Linked DNA regions of Panacibacter ginsenosidivorans. The main gene of each other region encodes a partner of the protein of the gene in region 2 in a complex. Links are inferred from orthologs where the notes say so. Each region holds a gene or a part of one and is shown on either strand. Other genes may lie near its edges. The genes, in order: pheS and pheT.

What was found.
Region 1: the proteins of pheT (region 2) and pheS are in contact, whole or in part, in a crystal structure (PDB 6P24), measured with the Escherichia coli proteins. The link is inferred for Panacibacter ginsenosidivorans from one-to-one orthologs.

What each region holds. Positions count from the first base shown.
Region 1 is NZ_CP042435.1:3,604,381-3,608,963, forward strand. The notes cover bases 1,713-4,583. They hold pheS (phenylalanine--tRNA ligase subunit alpha), read right to left. Parts: upstream 3,729-4,583; coding sequence 2,697-3,728; downstream 1,713-2,696. Other genes in these bases: FRZ67_RS15150 (ExbD/TolR family protein), read left to right, coding at 1,713-1,852; FRZ67_RS15155 (hypothetical protein), read right to left, coding at 2,179-2,430; FRZ67_RS15165 (GNAT family N-acetyltransferase), read right to left, coding at 3,859-4,320; FRZ67_RS15170 (pseudouridine synthase), read right to left, coding at 4,313-4,583. Also shown: FRZ67_RS15140 (hypothetical protein), read left to right, coding at 1-217; FRZ67_RS15145 (TIGR00266 family protein), read right to left, coding at 400-1,197; more of FRZ67_RS15150, read left to right, coding at 1,292-1,712.
Region 2 is NZ_CP042435.1:1,857,628-1,870,142, reverse strand. The notes cover bases 3,729-6,753. They hold pheT (phenylalanine--tRNA ligase subunit beta), read right to left. Parts: upstream 6,442-6,753; coding sequence 4,015-6,441; downstream 3,729-4,014. Other genes in these bases: FRZ67_RS07710 (cupin domain-containing protein), read right to left, coding at 6,741-6,753; FRZ67_RS07720 (hypothetical protein), read right to left, coding at 3,729-4,009. Outside these bases: FRZ67_RS07740 (methyltransferase RsmF C-terminal domain-like protein), read left to right, coding at 1-1,396; FRZ67_RS07735 (LysM peptidoglycan-binding domain-containing protein), read left to right, coding at 1,426-2,493; FRZ67_RS07730 (thioredoxin domain-containing protein), read left to right, coding at 2,502-3,200; FRZ67_RS07725 (cell division protein ZapA), read right to left, coding at 3,423-3,719; more of FRZ67_RS07720, read right to left, coding at 3,722-3,728; more of FRZ67_RS07710, read right to left, coding at 6,754-7,118; FRZ67_RS07705 (FAD-binding oxidoreductase), read right to left, coding at 7,194-8,591; FRZ67_RS07700 (nickel-binding protein), read right to left, coding at 8,817-9,920; FRZ67_RS07695 (STAS domain-containing protein), read right to left, coding at 10,214-10,600; FRZ67_RS07690 (ATP-dependent Clp protease ATP-binding subunit), read left to right, coding at 10,690-12,515.

The DNA.
Region 1 (4,583 bases), 1.7 Mb from region 2 along the record:
CCGCCGTATTCTTGCTGACTTTTTAGGAGATAAAGGAATCACAAAAGTTGCAAAAACCAAATTATTACAGGCAGGTTTTCAATTTAGCTATCATACACATCAATATGTAAATCAAAAAGGAGACATTTACTTTTTCTGTTTTGAGTATGGCTATTTACCATTAGAAAGTGATTGGTATTTACTGGTAAAAAGAAAGGAAGAAAAGAAAGAGCAGTGAATATAATAAAGCATAAAGCTTAATAAAAAGGAAACGTACGTTGTATTTCTTGTTCAATAAAGTTATAGCGTACAAGTGAGTGACACAACCAAAGCCTAATAGTAGCACTACGGCTAAGTACAAAAAATTAAAACGAAAAGCCCTCACTAAAAAGTGAAGGCTTTATATTTTTTTATTTCTAATTACCTGAATCCATCACCGTCCAGCAAATTACCAAGACCGCCAAGTATGCTGCCCTCTTCTTTGCGGTTATATGTGCCGTAAGAAAGAATACGTGCAGCAAGCCTGCTTACAGGTAAAGTTTGTATCCATACTTTCCCCGGTCCACGCAGTGTAGCGAAAAATAAACCCTCACCACCAAACAAAGTATTTTTTATGCCACCTACAAACTGGATATCATAATCAACACCACCGGTAAATGCAACAATACAACCTGTATCGATTCTTAGTAATTCTCCCGGCTGTAAATCTTTTTGAAACACATGACCACCGGCATGCATAAATGCCATACCATCACCTTCCAGTTTTTCCATAATAAAACCTTCACCGCCAAATAAACCCGTGCCTAGTTTGCGCTGGAATTCTATCCCAATACTTACACCTTTTGCGGCACAGAGAAAAGCATCTTTCTGACAAATTATTCTTCCGCCTAAACTTAGCAGATCAAGCGCAATTATTTTACCGGGATAGGGCGATGCAAAACTTACATGTTTTTTACCTTGCCCCACATTTGTAAATGCAGTCATGAATAAATTTTCTCCAACAAGCATCCGCTTGCCAGCGCTGAAGAGTTTATCCAATAACCCACCACTTTGTTGCTGGCTTCCATCTCCAAAAATGGTTTGCATTTGTATACTGTCATCCATCATCATAAAAGCACCTGGCTCTGCAACAGCCGTTTCTCCGGGATCAAGTTCGACTTCTACATATTGCATTTCTTCACCAAAAATGCGGTAATCAATTTCATGGTTGCGTATCATAATGTTTTGTTTTTACTGTAAAATATACAGCAAATAAATGCAGAATTTTATACACCGCATATAACTAATTTGATAAAAGGTATCACTGCTAATTATGTGGATTAAAACAAGTGTTGCATCTTATTATAAAACCAACACTATGGCAGATGTACAAACTTCCGAAACGCATAAAAAGAAAGGCATACAGCGCAGCAAAAAACTTTCTACCAAGGTCGATCTTACTCCAATGGTTGATCTTGGTTTCCTGCTCATTACCTTTTTTGTATTTACCACTTCAATCAGCAAGGCAACAGTAATGAAACTTAATATGCCGGATGACAGTCCCGATTCTCTGGTTACCGCCGGAGGCAAAACGTTGAACGTATTGCTTGCTGCCGACAATGTTGTTTACTACTATTATGGCGATAGTATAAACAATATGCACAACACTAATTTTTCATCGCAGGGTTTAAGAGCAGTGATACGAAATAAGAAACTGCAGGTACAGCAAAAATATGGCGATGGAAAAGAAACAGTAGTACTGATAAAACCCTTGCCCGACGCCACTTACAGCAATGTGGTAGATGCATTGGATGAGATAAAGATAAACATGATAGACCGTTATGTGCTGATGGATGCAGGCAAAGAAGAATCGGGCCAATTCTTAAAACATTGAAAAATTTTTTCTGTTTATTAAACTTCCTTTATACAGCATGGTCTGTAAACTATGTTATAAAGAAACAGGTGTTATTGTTGCATAAAACTTTATAGCATTGTATAAATGATATAACTTTTTTTGGGGGTACATATTACAGTCCCGTCTCTTTTGGGATGGGGCTTTTTTTTGTTTTATATTTTTTTGTTATCGGCATTTGTATTTCATGGCATCGCCGGTTGTGTCACTCACTTCATCTTTCAGATCAATAAGTAACAGAAAGCACAAAAGTGCGATGCAACAACCGATGCCATAAAAATCTATAGCCCAGGCCCATAAAAATTTTCTTATTGCGGTTCATCAGGATCGGCTTTTTCCTGCGTTTCTTCTAACTTATCGGAATCTTTTTCGCAGCGGAGTTTTACCTGCGGATCTTCTTGTGTACCAACAACAGTAAATGGAATACCAAGAATACCAAATGGCGGCAAACTAATAAATGGTTTGGGAAAATAATCTGACAACAACGTAATATCTGTTAACTCTGCAGTTCCTGAATTATGCAGGCTGTTGTAGCGACCTGCAGTTGCATCGCTTTGCAAACCGTGGAGAATAAGATTGGTTTTTATAAAGCTTGATGTCTTATTTACAAGACCATCTTTTTTATTAAAGACACATTATAGGTGTAAATACTACATATAGGATTCTGGCGGAAATAAAATTATAGCAATTATATGATAGTCTTGCATTCCTAATCTGACGCAATAAAAAAGCAACAATTCTTTAAACTGTTGCTTAATGATTTATAGTACAAAAGTGCGACGCAACGAAAGCATCATGGTATAAGTGCGGCTTGGTTTATAAAAATTTACAATGCACTTGTAAACTGTTTCAGAAACCGCACATCATTTTGCGAGTACAAACGAAGATCGTTGATGCGATATTTTAACTGGCACACCCGTTCTATGCCCATACCAAATGCAAAACCGGTATATTTATTCGAATCAATATTGAAGTTCTCCAACACTTTTGGATGCACCATGCCGCTGCCCAATATTTCTACCCAACCGGTATGTTTGCAAACATTGCAACCATCACCGCCACAGATCAAACAACTGATGTCCATCTCTGCACTCGGTTCTGTGAAGGGAAAATAAGAAGGACGAAAACGAACCTTTACTTCTTTGCCAAACATTTCCTGCACAAAGAAATACAGCGTTTGTTTTAGATCGGCAAAGCTTACATTTTCATCTATGTACAAACCTTCTACCTGGTGAAAAAAGCAATGCGCTCTTGCACTAATGGTTTCATTGCGGTACACACGACCCGGACAAATTACACGAATCGGCGGTTTTTGTTTTTCCATCACTCGTGCCTGCACGCTGCTGGTATGTGTACGCAACAACCACGCAGGATTTTGATTAATGTAAAATGTGTCCTGCATGTCGCGTGCCGGATGATCTTCCGGTAAATTCATAGCGCCAAAGTTGTGCCAGTCATCTTCAATTTCCGGGCCTTCGGCAACTGCAAAACCAAGACGCTTGAAAATAGAAACGATCTCGTTACGAACGATCATCAAAGGATGACGGGTACCAACAGCAAATGAATCACCGGGCAGCGACCAATCAAAATTGTTTATCGTTTCCTGTTTGTCGTTTATCGTTTGGGCCTGCAGTGATGCAAACTTTTCTTCTGTAAATAATTTAAACTCGTTAAGAACCAGGCCAAATTGTTTTTTTTGTTCATTGGGCACATTTTTCATTTCGCCCATTACAGTTTTTACAAGGCCTTTTGTACCTAAATATTTTATGCGGAACGTTTCCACCGCTTCTGCATTTGCAGCCTCGTAAGCGTTTATTTCCTTTTTATAATTTTCTATCTGTTGCAACAATGCTTCCATGCCGCGAAGATAATGCGAATGTGCGGATGTGCAAATGTGTTGATGCGCGAATGGAAATAGAATATTTGGTGGCGGGCTTTTGTAGTACTATTAAACTTTGGTTGTGTCACTCACTTGTACGTTCGAAACTTTATTCAGCTTTCTTATAAACATCCGGGTTATGTTTCTGCATAAAACGTTTGGCTACATCTTCCGTTATACGAGTCCAGCCAAATTGTTCATATAAACCATGCGCATCTTTAGTACCCAGCCACCATCTTCTTAGTTTTTGCAATTCAGGGTGTGCATGAATCGTTGCCATTAACCATTTACTCAAACCCTTACCACGATGTTCAGGCAATACAAAAACATCTGCGAGGTAGGCAAAAGTGGCTTTGTCTGTAACCAGTCTTGCAAAACCAATTTGCTTTGTTCCTTCATACAGACCAAAACACAAAGAGTTGGCTATTGATTTTTCTACAACCGCCCTTGATATGCCCTGCGCCCAGTAAGATTCAAAAGCTATATAATTATAGATGGTTTCCAGATCTAGTTTTTCTTTATCGGTGCTGATAAGGTAATTATCTTTCGCAGCTTCATAATGTTCATTCATGGAACAGTTTTTTATAAATTGTTTTTTGTTGAAGTTCGATCATTTTTCCCGGTTGCAAATTTCCAAGTTCAATTTCTTCGATCCTGTATCTTATCAAACGCAAGGTAGGAAAACCAACTTTTGCCGTCATTTTTCTTACCTGCCTGTTTTTACCTTCAGTTAAGATCATCCTTATCCATGGTGCAGGAATTTCTTTTCTAAAGCGTATTGGTGGATTTCTTTCCGGAACTGTTGGTGCTTCTTTAAATAATTCAACCTTGCAT
Region 2 (12,515 bases):
TACCAAATCTTTAAAAGCTATTCCGGTATTTTTGCCACATACAATGTTGCCACAAGCACTTATAAAAAGTTTGCAAAATGTAAAAGGCTTTGATGAAGAAGCTTTTAAAAAAGTGCATGCATCTGGTATGCAGGTTACCAGCGTGCGTTTAAACCCTGATAAAAAGGTCAATGGTGAATGGTCAATGTTTAATGAAGAACCAGTTCCATGGTGCAGGTATGGGAAATATTTAACAGAGCGTCCATCATTTACATTTGACCCTTTATTTCATGGTGGTGCGTATTATGTGCAGGAAGCAAGCAGTATGTTTTTGTGGCATGTATTGCAACAGGCCGTAGGTGCTGAAACAACAGGTTTGAAAGTGCTCGATCTTTGTGCAGCACCCGGTGGCAAGAGTACATTGCTGGCGTCTTATTTCAAAGATGGATTACTTGTGTCGAATGAAGTAATTAAATCAAGAGCCAATATTCTTGTTGAAAATATTACAAAATGGGGTAATGATAATGTGATTGTTACGAACAATGACCCAAAAGATTTTTCTTCTCTTGAAAATTATTTTGATGTAATAGTTGTTGATGCTCCATGCAGCGGCAGTGGCTTATTCAGAAAAGATCCTGACGCAATTAATGAATGGAGTGAAGCGAATGTGGCACTCTGTAGCCATCGCCAGCAAAGGATCCTGGCGGATATATATCCTGCCCTGAAAAAAGATGGGATATTAATTTACTCAACTTGTTCCTATTCGAAAGAAGAAGATGAAGATATACTTAACTGGATGAGCGGAGAGTTTAATGTTTCCGGGGTAAAGTTAAAAATTGAAGATGAGTGGAGCATTGTTGAAACAATTACGTCAAAAAAAAATTATGGTTATCGCTTCTATCCGGATAAAGTAAAAGGGGAAGGTTTTTTTATTGCTGCATTTAAAAAAAATGATGGCTATGGGAATGATTTTAAACCACTATCTATACCATCCATTTCAAAAAATGAAAATGCATTGATCAAAGAATGGATTAAAAATGACCAATCACTTTTCTTTTTCAAACAGGCTGACAACATTATTGCTATTCCGCAACAATGGAAAAATGATCTTGCTTTACTGCAAAAGAGTTTATACTTACGTAAAGCCGGCATTACAATTGGTTCACTAAAAGGTAAAGATGTGATTCCGGATCATGAACTGGCATTAAGCTTGCTGATGAATGACCGGGTTCCGGTTGTATATGTCAGTAAAGAACAAGCTTTGCAATATTTAAAGCGGAAAGAGTTTATTATTGAGGACTCTGTTAAAGGTTGGGCATTGGTTAATTACTGTGGAATAAACCTCGGCTGGATGAAAGTTTTGCACAACCGCATCAATAATTATTACCCCGTGAACTGGAGAATTTTAAAAGACTAATTTTACCTGCATTGAAAATCTGTTCATACATGAAAAAGATATTCTTATTACTCTTTACATGCGCATTGTTTTTAAATGTTTCTCTTTTTGCACAAAATGTAAAATATACGTTACATACACTGGCACAAGGTGAAACACTTTCAATGCTTGCAGAAAAATATAAAACTACAGTCGGTGATATCATGCGATTGAATGGAATGCATGCAGATACCAAACTTGCTGTCGGGCAAAAAATTAAAATACCTGCAAGTGGTCAGACTGTTGTACGCGGTGGTACGACAAAAGAAGTACCGCCTGTTCCAACTAAAGCAAAACCTCCAGTAGTTAAAGATTCACCACCCCTCACACAGACACCGGCAGCAACCACAAAATCAAAGAGCTTATCTAAAGAATTAACGCACATTGTTGAGCCCAAAGAAACAATGTACAGTATCAGTAAAAAGTATGGTATTACAGTTGAGCAACTGCAAAAATGGAATTACAAAAAAGATAATAATCTTGAAACAGGAGAGGTGCTTGCAGTTAGTGTTGATGGTATACCTGATGCAATAGCCAAAAGAAAGACAATGGAAGAGTCAAAAGCTATTGCTGCTGTTCCCGATCAAACACCGCCATTGATAGTCAACGAACCGGTCAATGTCGATAAAACGGCTACAGAAAAATCTGCAGCAGATATAAGTGCCAAAGAAAATAAAGCTGTTGAAGAAAAGAAACCAGCAGCATATATAATTACAGAACAAAAACAACGACCAACTATAAATGCTGCTGCTGATGGCAGTGATAATTTCTTTGCAAAGAATTTTGGGGATCAGGCATCCGGCAGATCAACTGCTAATAAAAGTGGCACTGCCATGATATTTAAAACTGCCAGTGGCTGGAGTGACAAAAAATATTATATACTGATGAATGATGCGCCATCGGGTTCTATCGTAAAGATCAGCGCACCAAACGGAAATATTGTTTACGCAAAAGTGCTTTGGAAACTGGATGACATGAAAGAAAACAAAGGGCTTCAATTTCGTATAAGCGAAGCTGCCGCTGCTGCATTAAATGTGCAAGACGATAAATTTCCTTTAACTATTCAATACTATCAATAAATCCAATTATGAAATATCTATTTTTAGTTTTAATGAATGTAGTGCTGTTCTCCTGTTCATCTACAGCACAGCAAACAAATACAGATGTGGATGTTTCCACATTTCAGCAACATCTGGCAAAAGAAAATGTGCAGGTGCTCGATGTAAGAACTGCAGGCGAATATCAGGGCGGTCATATAAAAAATGCTATGCTTGCAGACTGGATGAACCCTGAACAATTCAAAGACCGGGTGCAATACCTTGATAAATCAAAACCCGTATTGGTGTATTGCGCATCGGGAGGCCGTAGTGGTAAAGCTGCACAGTGGTTAGCACAAAATGGATTCACAACAGTTGAAAATCTTAAAGGTGGTTTTACTCAATGGAAGATCGAGAATAAACCCGTGGAAGGCGCTTCAAATACGCCCCAGATCACTGATGCCGATTATAAAACTTATACTACTTCATCAAATGTTGTCTTGATAGATTTTGGTGCAGAGTGGTGCCCGCCCTGCAGAAAAATGGAACCTGTTATTAATGAATTGCAATCAACAGCAAAAGATAAATTCAAGATTGTAAGAGTGGATGGTGGAATAAATACTAATGTAATGCAACAGCAAAATGTAACCGCGTTGCCAACTTTTATTATCTATAAAAATGGCAAAGAAGTCTGGCGCAAACAAGGTGTTATAGAAAAGAGTGAATTGCTTGAGCAATTAAATAATTAATTTTTTGAGCCGAGCTTTTTTACATTTTGCATCTCCTGTTGCGTCGCACACTTATACTTTTGAATTTACTTTAGCAATATTATATAATGTTGAATAAAAAACAGGACGTACAAGTGAGTGACACAACAAAAGCATAATTGTAATGCTACAGCCGGTCACAAAAAAAGCCTGCATCACCTGCAAGCCTTTATATACTTAATACTACTTTATTTACTTTACACATTAACTACTTCCACTGAGTGCTTTATCAATCAACTCTTCCATTTGTGATAACTTGCTGATCGTTTCTTCTAATTGAAAATGCTGACCACCATTTTTTGATTGCTCTGTAGTAAACCAAATAAGCACCATTGATATAAAATCCTGCATGTCTTTACCTGCAAATGTGCCACGGAATTCAATGATCTTTTCGTTAATGAGCTTTACAGACCTGCGTAATGTTTCTTCGTCTTCCGGCTCTATCTTTAAACGGTAAGTACGGTCGCCAATAATAACATTTACGGGTATCAATGCTTCCATATTTATTCATTTATAAGTGTCAGGCATTTCTCTATTTCGGCAAGATACATGTCGATCCTTTTTCTCAATTCCTGTTTTTCTTTTTCATCAAGCGCATTGGCACTTAATTTAAAAACATCCATTTGCTGTTGCATCTTTGTTACTGTTTCTTTTTTTTCCTCAACAGATGTTTTGAGTGCAAGAATTTCTTTTTGTAAAGCCGCATTCTGTTTTTGCAACAACTGGTTTTGCTTCAGCAATTGCTGAAGTTTGGTGTACAGATTTTTTACTTGTAATTCCAGTTGTTCCATGGTAATTATTTTCTAATTACGGCGTTCAATTCTTTTTCGCACGCCTGCATTATTTTTTGCATCATGTTATCGGTCTCTTTATCAATAAGTGTTTTTTCTTCGTCAAGAAAAGTAAAATTAATAGCTAATGATTTTTTATCTGCACCCAATTTATCACTTTCAAATACATCGAATAATTTTATTTCCTGCAATTTTGAAAGGTTCAGTTTCTTTATCACTTTTTCTATCTCTGCAAATGTTATGGCTTTTTCAACCACCAGTGCAATATCTCTTTGTACTGCCGGGAATTTTGATACTTCTTTATAAACGATCTTTTGTTTTTCAATTAAGTTTATGAGTGGCGCATAATAAAAGTCAATAAAATATACCGGCTGTTTTATATCAAACCCCTGCAGGTAATTATTACTTACTTCAGCAATCGTGCCGAGGATGTTATTTTTTATTTTTAAATTATGCTTCCTTCCATAATAAATGCTCGTAGGTTCTTCCAGTTGCATTCCTGAAAGACCACATAATCTGCATAAAGCAAAGGCAATGCCCTTTGCTGTAAAGAAATCCGGTGCCATGCTGTTTTTTCGCCAGTTGTCATTATCATTATTACCGGTAATGAAAACTGAAAAATGTTCTTCTTCTTTATACACGCCAACATTTTCTGAGAAATAAATTTTTCCAAATTCAAAGAAACGCAGGTTGTTATTTTTACGGTTGATATTATATGCAATTGATTCAAGCCCGGTCTCCAGCATGGATGGACGCAACACATCAAGATCAGCACTTAAATTATTGACCATTTTCACGGTAGTTGCTGCAACTTCTTCATTGTAATATTTACTGTTCGTAATTGAATTGGTCAATATTTCATGGAAGCCTAAGCCAACAAGATAATCAGCCATTTTCTCCTTTAGTCTTTCTGTATAAACGGTGCCTTCATTAGAAGGCGTTAAGTAAATACCTTTTGGTATTTCAATATTGTCGAGGCCATCTATGCGGATAATTTCTTCCACAATATCTGCGGGTAAGCTTATATCAGGCTTGCTGAAAGGTACCGCTACGCGAATCTCGTCCATGCCTTCTTTTACAATTTCAAAGCCGAGGCTTTCAAGGATATTTTTGATAGAATCCTGGTGATAATTTTTACCACTCAGTTTTTTCAAATAATGATACTTAATGGCAACCTGTACTTTATCTTTTTTATCAGGATAAACATCAACGACATCACTTGCAATTTCACCACCTGCAATTTCTTTGATAAGCAGTGCAGCACGTTTCAAAACATTTACTGTATTGGAAATATCAACACCCTTCTCAAAACGTGTAGCAGCATCTGTGCGCAATCCATGTTGCACAGATGTTCTTCTGATGTTTACAGGATTGAACCAGGCACTCTCCAGAAAAATATTTTTCGTAGCTTCTTTTACGCCGCTTTTTATACCACCAAAAACACCGCCGATACACATGCCTTCCACTTCATTACAGATCATTAGATCATCTGCTGTTAGTACGCGATCCTTATCATCCAATGTTTTAAAAATGGTGCCGGCCGGCAGGTTCTTTACAATGATCTTAGAACCGGTTATGGCGTCTGCATCAAAAGCGTGCAATGGCTGGCCAGTTTCATGCAATACATAATTGGTAATATCGACAATGTTACTGATGGGTCTTAATCCGATCGCTTTCAGTTTATTTTGCAACCATTCAGGAGATGGTTTTATAGTCACATTTTTTATGCTTACACCGGCATAGCGTTGGCACGCTTCTGTGTTTTCAATAGTTACTTTTATGGGCAGGTCATTATTATCCGGTTTAAAAGCATTTACAAATGGTGTAACCGGTTTTGTTTTCTTCCTGTTGTGGTGAGAAAGATAAGCGCATACATCTTTGGCAACACCCATATGGCTCATTGCATCCATCCTGTTAGGTGTAAGGCCGATCTCGAAAATGTGATCTGTATAAATGCCGAAGTAATCGCTGGCTGCGGTGCCCACTTTTACAGTTTCGGACAAAACCATAATACCTGCATGACTTTCACCAATACCAATCTCATCTTCAGCGCAGATCATACCATGGCTTTCAACGCCGCGGATCTTTGCTACTTTCATAGTAAGCGGTTCACCTGATATTGGGTGTATAGTTGTGCCAACCTTTGCTACAATTACTTTCTGTCCCGCGGCCACATTGGGCGCACCACAAACAATCTGCAATGGTTCACCGTTACCAACAGTTACTTTGGTTACAGAAAGTTTATCTGCACCGGGATGTTTTTCGCACTCCAGTACCTGGCCAATCACCAATCCTTTCAGACCACCTTTTATGTTTTCGTATGTTTCAAGGCTTTCTACCTCAAGTCCAATGGATGTAAGTATCCTTGATAATCTTTCCGGTTCAATCTTTTCGGGCAGGTATTCACTCAGCCAGTTATAAGAGATCGTCATGTAGCTATGCTATTTATAATGGCTGCAAATATAATTCATGCCTGCAAGCTTGGCGGCATAAAAGCTTTCCTGTGTATATTTTAGTGTTGGAATTATTTTGAGCCCGGCTGTATTTCAATAATTAAACTCCTGTTGCGTCGCACTCTTCAACTTTTATGGCAAGATGGGGCAATAATATGAAAATCATTTTTACTGGATGCCCAAAGTTCAAAAGTAAAAGAGTGCGACGCAAGGAACGCCGGGTTATTTATTTTGCCGGCAACACCATTGAGTTTATTTCCTGATAGCTATTAATTTATTTATGTAGCCAACTGAGCCATTTTTTTGGCGATATGATCCATAACTTCTTTGAGCTCTTTTTCCGGGCTAAAATCAATTATTTTAAGATCTTTTTTTACAATGGCAGTATGCCCCGGAGGCATATAGAAGGTATCTCCTGTCGTTAGCCTTTCTTCTGCTCCTGTATCGTATTTTATCAATATCTCACCTTCAACTATATAACCCCAATGGGGACATTGGCAACTATTATTTTTTAACCCCTCCAATAACGGAGAAATATCTGTGCCTGCAGGAAGTTCATTAAAGGCAACAGTCATTCCTCCATATCCGGAAAATGCTCTCATTATTGTACCTGGAGATTCCATTATCATCGGTATTTCTTCTTTTTTGATTTTCATACTATTTATTTTTTATTGCCAATGAACAATGAATGTTTTATAGTCAACTATTGTTCGTCAATTCGTTAAAGGTTATCAGGCCATAGCAGGTGCCTCCACCATTTGCGGTTTAATGTTTTGATTGACCCTGAATAAATTGCCCGGATCATACTTGGCTTTTATTGCAGCCAGTCTTTTGTAATTATCGCCGTAAGTAGCTTTTATCCTGTCTTCGCCTTCGTCCATCATAAAGTTTACATAGGCACCGCCTGCGGAGAAAGGATGCAATGCGTTCCAGTAATCTCTTGCCCAGCTAATGATCTTGTCTTTGTTTGCAGTGTCTGAATCGATACCAACTATTACAACAGCATAATTGGCATCGCGGTAATTCCATGCAGTATCACTTTTACCAACACGGCTTGCTGCGCCATTTACCGGATACATATGCATGCTGGAAAGCGGCGTTGGCATTTCGTTTCCGAATTTTGCATGAATATCAATAGACACTTCATGAAGATCTTTTACAAAATCCGCTTTCCAATACCACATCAACCCCGGCGGATAAAGTCCGTCAAACATGGTTTGTAAGGCAGGCACAGGCAACGGCCCAACAAAATCCAAAGCCGGTGTTTTATAAGCACGGATTGGTTTAAATACTTCTTCTGCTTTGTCAAGATCGCCGGTGTAGCACCAAACAACACCGCACATTTTTTTCATGTGTAAATGTTCCGGGAATGGGGGGAATGGCGGGACAGTAAGAAATGCAAAAAAACCATTGATATTATCAGGAGCAGTTGTAATAAGATTATTGTACCATGTCATCATTTCTTTCGAATCTTCAATATTCCAAAGCATTGGTCCGCCATAGATAGTGGCTGTTGGTTGTAACTGGAAAGTGAATGAAACAACCACACCAAAGTTTCCACCGCCACCACGCAAAGCCCAGAAAAGATCAGGGTTTTCGTTAGCCGATGCGGTTACCTGGTTGCCATTTGCCAGTACTACTTGTGCTTCCAAAAGATTATCGATTGAAAGTCCGTATTGGCGTGTCATATGCCCTAGTCCGCCACCAAGTGTAAGTCCTGACACACCAGTTGTTCCAAATATGCCCGATGGAACAGACATGCCTACCTCATGTGTGGCCGCATCTAATTCTTTTAATAAAACACCACCTTGTACACGTACTGTTTTAGTTGCTGTATCAATTTTGATATCTTTCATATGGGAAAGATCAATCACCAACGCATCGTCTGCAATGCCCAGCCCGCCTGCATTATGCCCGCCTCCTCTTATCGAGAGAAGTACATTGTTTTCTTTTGCAAAATTTATACAGGTCTTTACGTCTTCTACATCAGTGCATTGCGCAATCATGGCCGGATGTTTATCAATCATGCCATTATACACTTTGCGTAGGGTATCATAATCTGCATCATTGGGCAGCACCAGTTTACCGTGTAAACTGTTTTTGAGAGCGTTAATTAATTCGTTTGTCATACGGGAAGTATTTAGTTTAAGTGAGTAATTAAAGTGCAGTTAAAACTGTTTTGTGTTGTTGTAGGTAAATTGTTCTGAAAGTTTCAAACTGTCTGAAGAGTAAGCCCGGATTTGTTTTTGCCGTTTTCTTTAGCTTATATAAGTATGGTACAAAATTATATTTGCAGATAGCAGTATGTTAGCAATAGCTGTTCAAAGAGTAACAATATTTGTTCAGTAATTATATCAGGCAATATCAGTTTTGATAAACAAAGAAGGCGTACAACCAAATTTTTCGGCAAAACATTTGGTAAAATAGGAAGAGCTGTTGAATCCGCTCTCATAGGCTATTTCAGCTATGTTAGATCTTTTTTGTTTTAATAAAGTAAGCGCTTTATCCATTCGCAGGTCACGTATAAAATCAATCGGGGAGCGGCCTGTAAGAGACATAACTTTCCGGTACAACTGTGGTCGGCTCACACAAACCTCATTGCTGAGTCTGTTAAGATCGAATTGCTGGTCGGCTAATTTTGCTTCGGCTATACTTATAAGGGTTGAAACAAATTCTTCTTCTTTTTCATTTAGAAATTTCAGTGAAGATTTTTTTGTTAAAAGTTCTTCATTCCTGCAAAGCTTTTTTACAAGAGAAGAAATAAGTATCTGATTATCCTGTACCGTTACGCTGAGACGGTGTGCAAGCTTTATAGCTTCTTTAAAAAAATCACCATTTTGTGTTACAGGCTGCGAGGCACTGATACCGATCTTAAAAATAATTTCCGGTTGTTTTTGTTCAAAATGTATAAGCTCCTGCTGAATTTGTAATGCGCATTGTATAGCATGAGTGGCATTATGAAAAACACCAATAAGACTGTCGTCTTTTTCCCACCCAAGTTCTCTGCCGTTAAATGCAGGAATATTTTGCATAATAATTTTTCTTGCCCAATCCGGTCTCTGTAATTGAGAAAGATCAGTTAAACCATAAGCCCTGGTTTTGCCATATACAGAAGCGATCAAAATATTCCTGTAGCCAAGATCTTCAGAACCGTCATTATTTTTTACATGTCCGTTATCAACAGTGTGTTCTTTCCCCATTAACTTTTCATAGAAGCCTATTTCTACTTCTGTAAGTGCACAGGCAAGATTACCATGTGCCATTTGATGTACTCGTTCACAGGTTTCTTTGTCCGGGCCTTCTACCAGGCAAAACACAGAACCATTTTCCTGGTTTACCCAAAACTGGTGATATTTTACACCGTATTTATCCTGTATAGCTTCATCTGCCATATGAGCTTTTTTTACATCATCAATGGTTACATTGGCGATTTTATGAAAGTCCATGTAGATAGGCATAGTGCAGATATTTAAACGCAGGCTTATAAAGTTAGTAATTTCCGGATGGTATAGAAATAGTAAGAGTTTTTTAGCTAAAATTTATTTTGCACCAAACTGTAACGGTTTATGGAGCGACTGTTGCGTCGACTCTTGTACTGTTGAATGTGAATCGTCAATGAAAAACACCATTTGACCTCACGATTCACTTTTTACAACTGATGAATAAAGTTCCGAACGCAAAAGTGAGTGACACAACAGGCGATGCTACGAAGTGCCAAAGCTTGTAATATAAGATTACATTATTATGACTTTTATTTCTGGTCGTCAAAACCATCCATCAGTTCTCTTTCGATTTCTTCCATTTGCACAATATCCCACGCTTCGCTTTCTGTTGGTGTAATATTCATTATTTCAAGTAGTTCCATTTGCTCAAGTTTTTCCGATACAGCAGGTTGCATTTCGCAAATAACAAAAGAAGTGTTACTTTCATAAAACGATTGCTGCAGCGTCATAAGATTTGTAGCAGCGGCTTCATCCAATGAAACCACTTCCTTCATGTTGAGCACTACGTTCTTTATGTCGGTTTGCAGACAATTAGTTGCAGTTTGATTGAGTTCTGCTGTTAAATTGTCAGACAAATGAAACTGCAGGGGTGTAATAACCGTAAATTTCTCTTTGGTATCAATTTTGAAATTCATATACCTTTATTAATACATTAACAGGCTGTGCATAACTGCACCATAACATAGCTCAAATTTATTTGTTATAATTGTACAAACACAACTAAATGGATAACAACTTTTCAGCGCAGGTAAAAGAGATCATTTCGTTCAGCAGGGAGGAGGCACTGCGGCTGGGAAATGATTTCATAGGGACCGAACATTTGTTGTTGGGTCTCATTAGAGAAGGAGAGAATATGGCCATAAAAATTCTGAAGCAATTGAACGTGGATCTTTATGAATTGCGCAAAGAAGTTGAACTGGCTGTAAAAGACAAGACAGGAAAAAATATTGCCAACATTAACAGTCTTCCGTTAACGAAACAGGCAGAGAAAGTAATAAGGGTTACTGTGTTAGAAGCAAAAGCTTTGAAGAGTCCGCTGGTAGAAACAGAACACCTGATGCTTTCTATTTTAAAGAACAAAGAAAATATTGCTACACAAATACTCGGACAATTTGATGTAGACTATGATATTTTCAGAAACGAATTAGGTATGGTAAGAAGCAATGAAACTCGCAGCGAGTATACAGAAGATGACAATGATGATTTTGATGAAGAAAAGAAAAGTTATTCTCAGCAATCGAAAGGCAAGCAGGCTGGTGCTGCAAAAAGCAAAACACCTGTGCTTGATAATTTTGGAAGAGATATAACAAGGCTTGCAGAATCAGGATCACTTGACCCGATTGTAGGAAGAGAAGCAGAGATAGAACGAGTGTCTCAGATACTTTCAAGAAGAAAGAAAAATAATCCTATTCTTATTGGCGAACCCGGAGTTGGTAAAACAGCAATCGTAGAAGGTTTGGCATTGCGTATCGTTCAGCGCAAAGTGAGCCGTGTATTATTTGATAAGAGAGTGATTAGCCTTGATCTTGCCGCATTGGTTGCAGGTACAAAGTATCGCGGCCAGTTTGAAGAGCGTATGAAAGCCATCATGAATGAACTGGAAAAAAATCGTGATGTGATCTTGTTCATTGATGAAATTCATACGATTGTTGGTGCAGGTGGCGCCAGTGGTTCTCTTGACGCAAGCAATATATTTAAACCGGCATTGGCACGTGGTGAACTGCAATGCATTGGTGCGTCTACATTGGATGAGTACCGTATGTATATTGAAAAAGATGGCGCATTGGACCGTCGTTTCCAGAAAGTATTGGTAGAGCCACCAACAGTGGATGAAACCATACAGATATTAAACAACATCAAATCTAAATACGAAGATTACCACAACGTAATTTATAACGATGAAGCAATTGATGCCTGCGTAAAACTGAGTGATCGCTACATGACGGATCGCCTGTTACCAGACAAAGCTATTGATGTTTTAGATGAAGTGGGTGCAAGAGTGCATTTGAAAAATATCAACGTTCCCCAGAATATCATTGAGCTTGAAAAACAGATCGAGGATATTAAGCAGGAAAAAAACAAAGTAGTAAAAAGCCAGCGTTTTGAAGAAGCCGCAGCATTGCGTGATACAGAAAAACGTTTAGGCGAAGAGCTTGAAAAAGCAAAGAACAACTGGGAAGAAGAAAGCAAACACAAACGCTATCCCATAGATGAAGAAGCTATTGCAGAAGTAGTAAGCATGATGACCGGTATTCCTGTAAAACGTATGGTGCAGGCAGAAACAGAGAAGCTGCGTAAGATGAGTGATGACATGCGTGGAATGGTTGTTGGACAGGATGAAGCAATCAGTAAAGTGGTGAAGGCAATTCAGCGTAACCGCGTTGGGTTGAAAGATCCAAAGAAGCCAATTGGTACATTTATTTTTCTTGGCCCAACTGGTGTTGGTAAAACAGAGTTGGCAAGAGCATTGGCAAGATATATGTTCGACAGTGAAGATGCATTGATAAGAATGGACATGAGTGAATACATGGAAAAATTCACTGTGAGCCG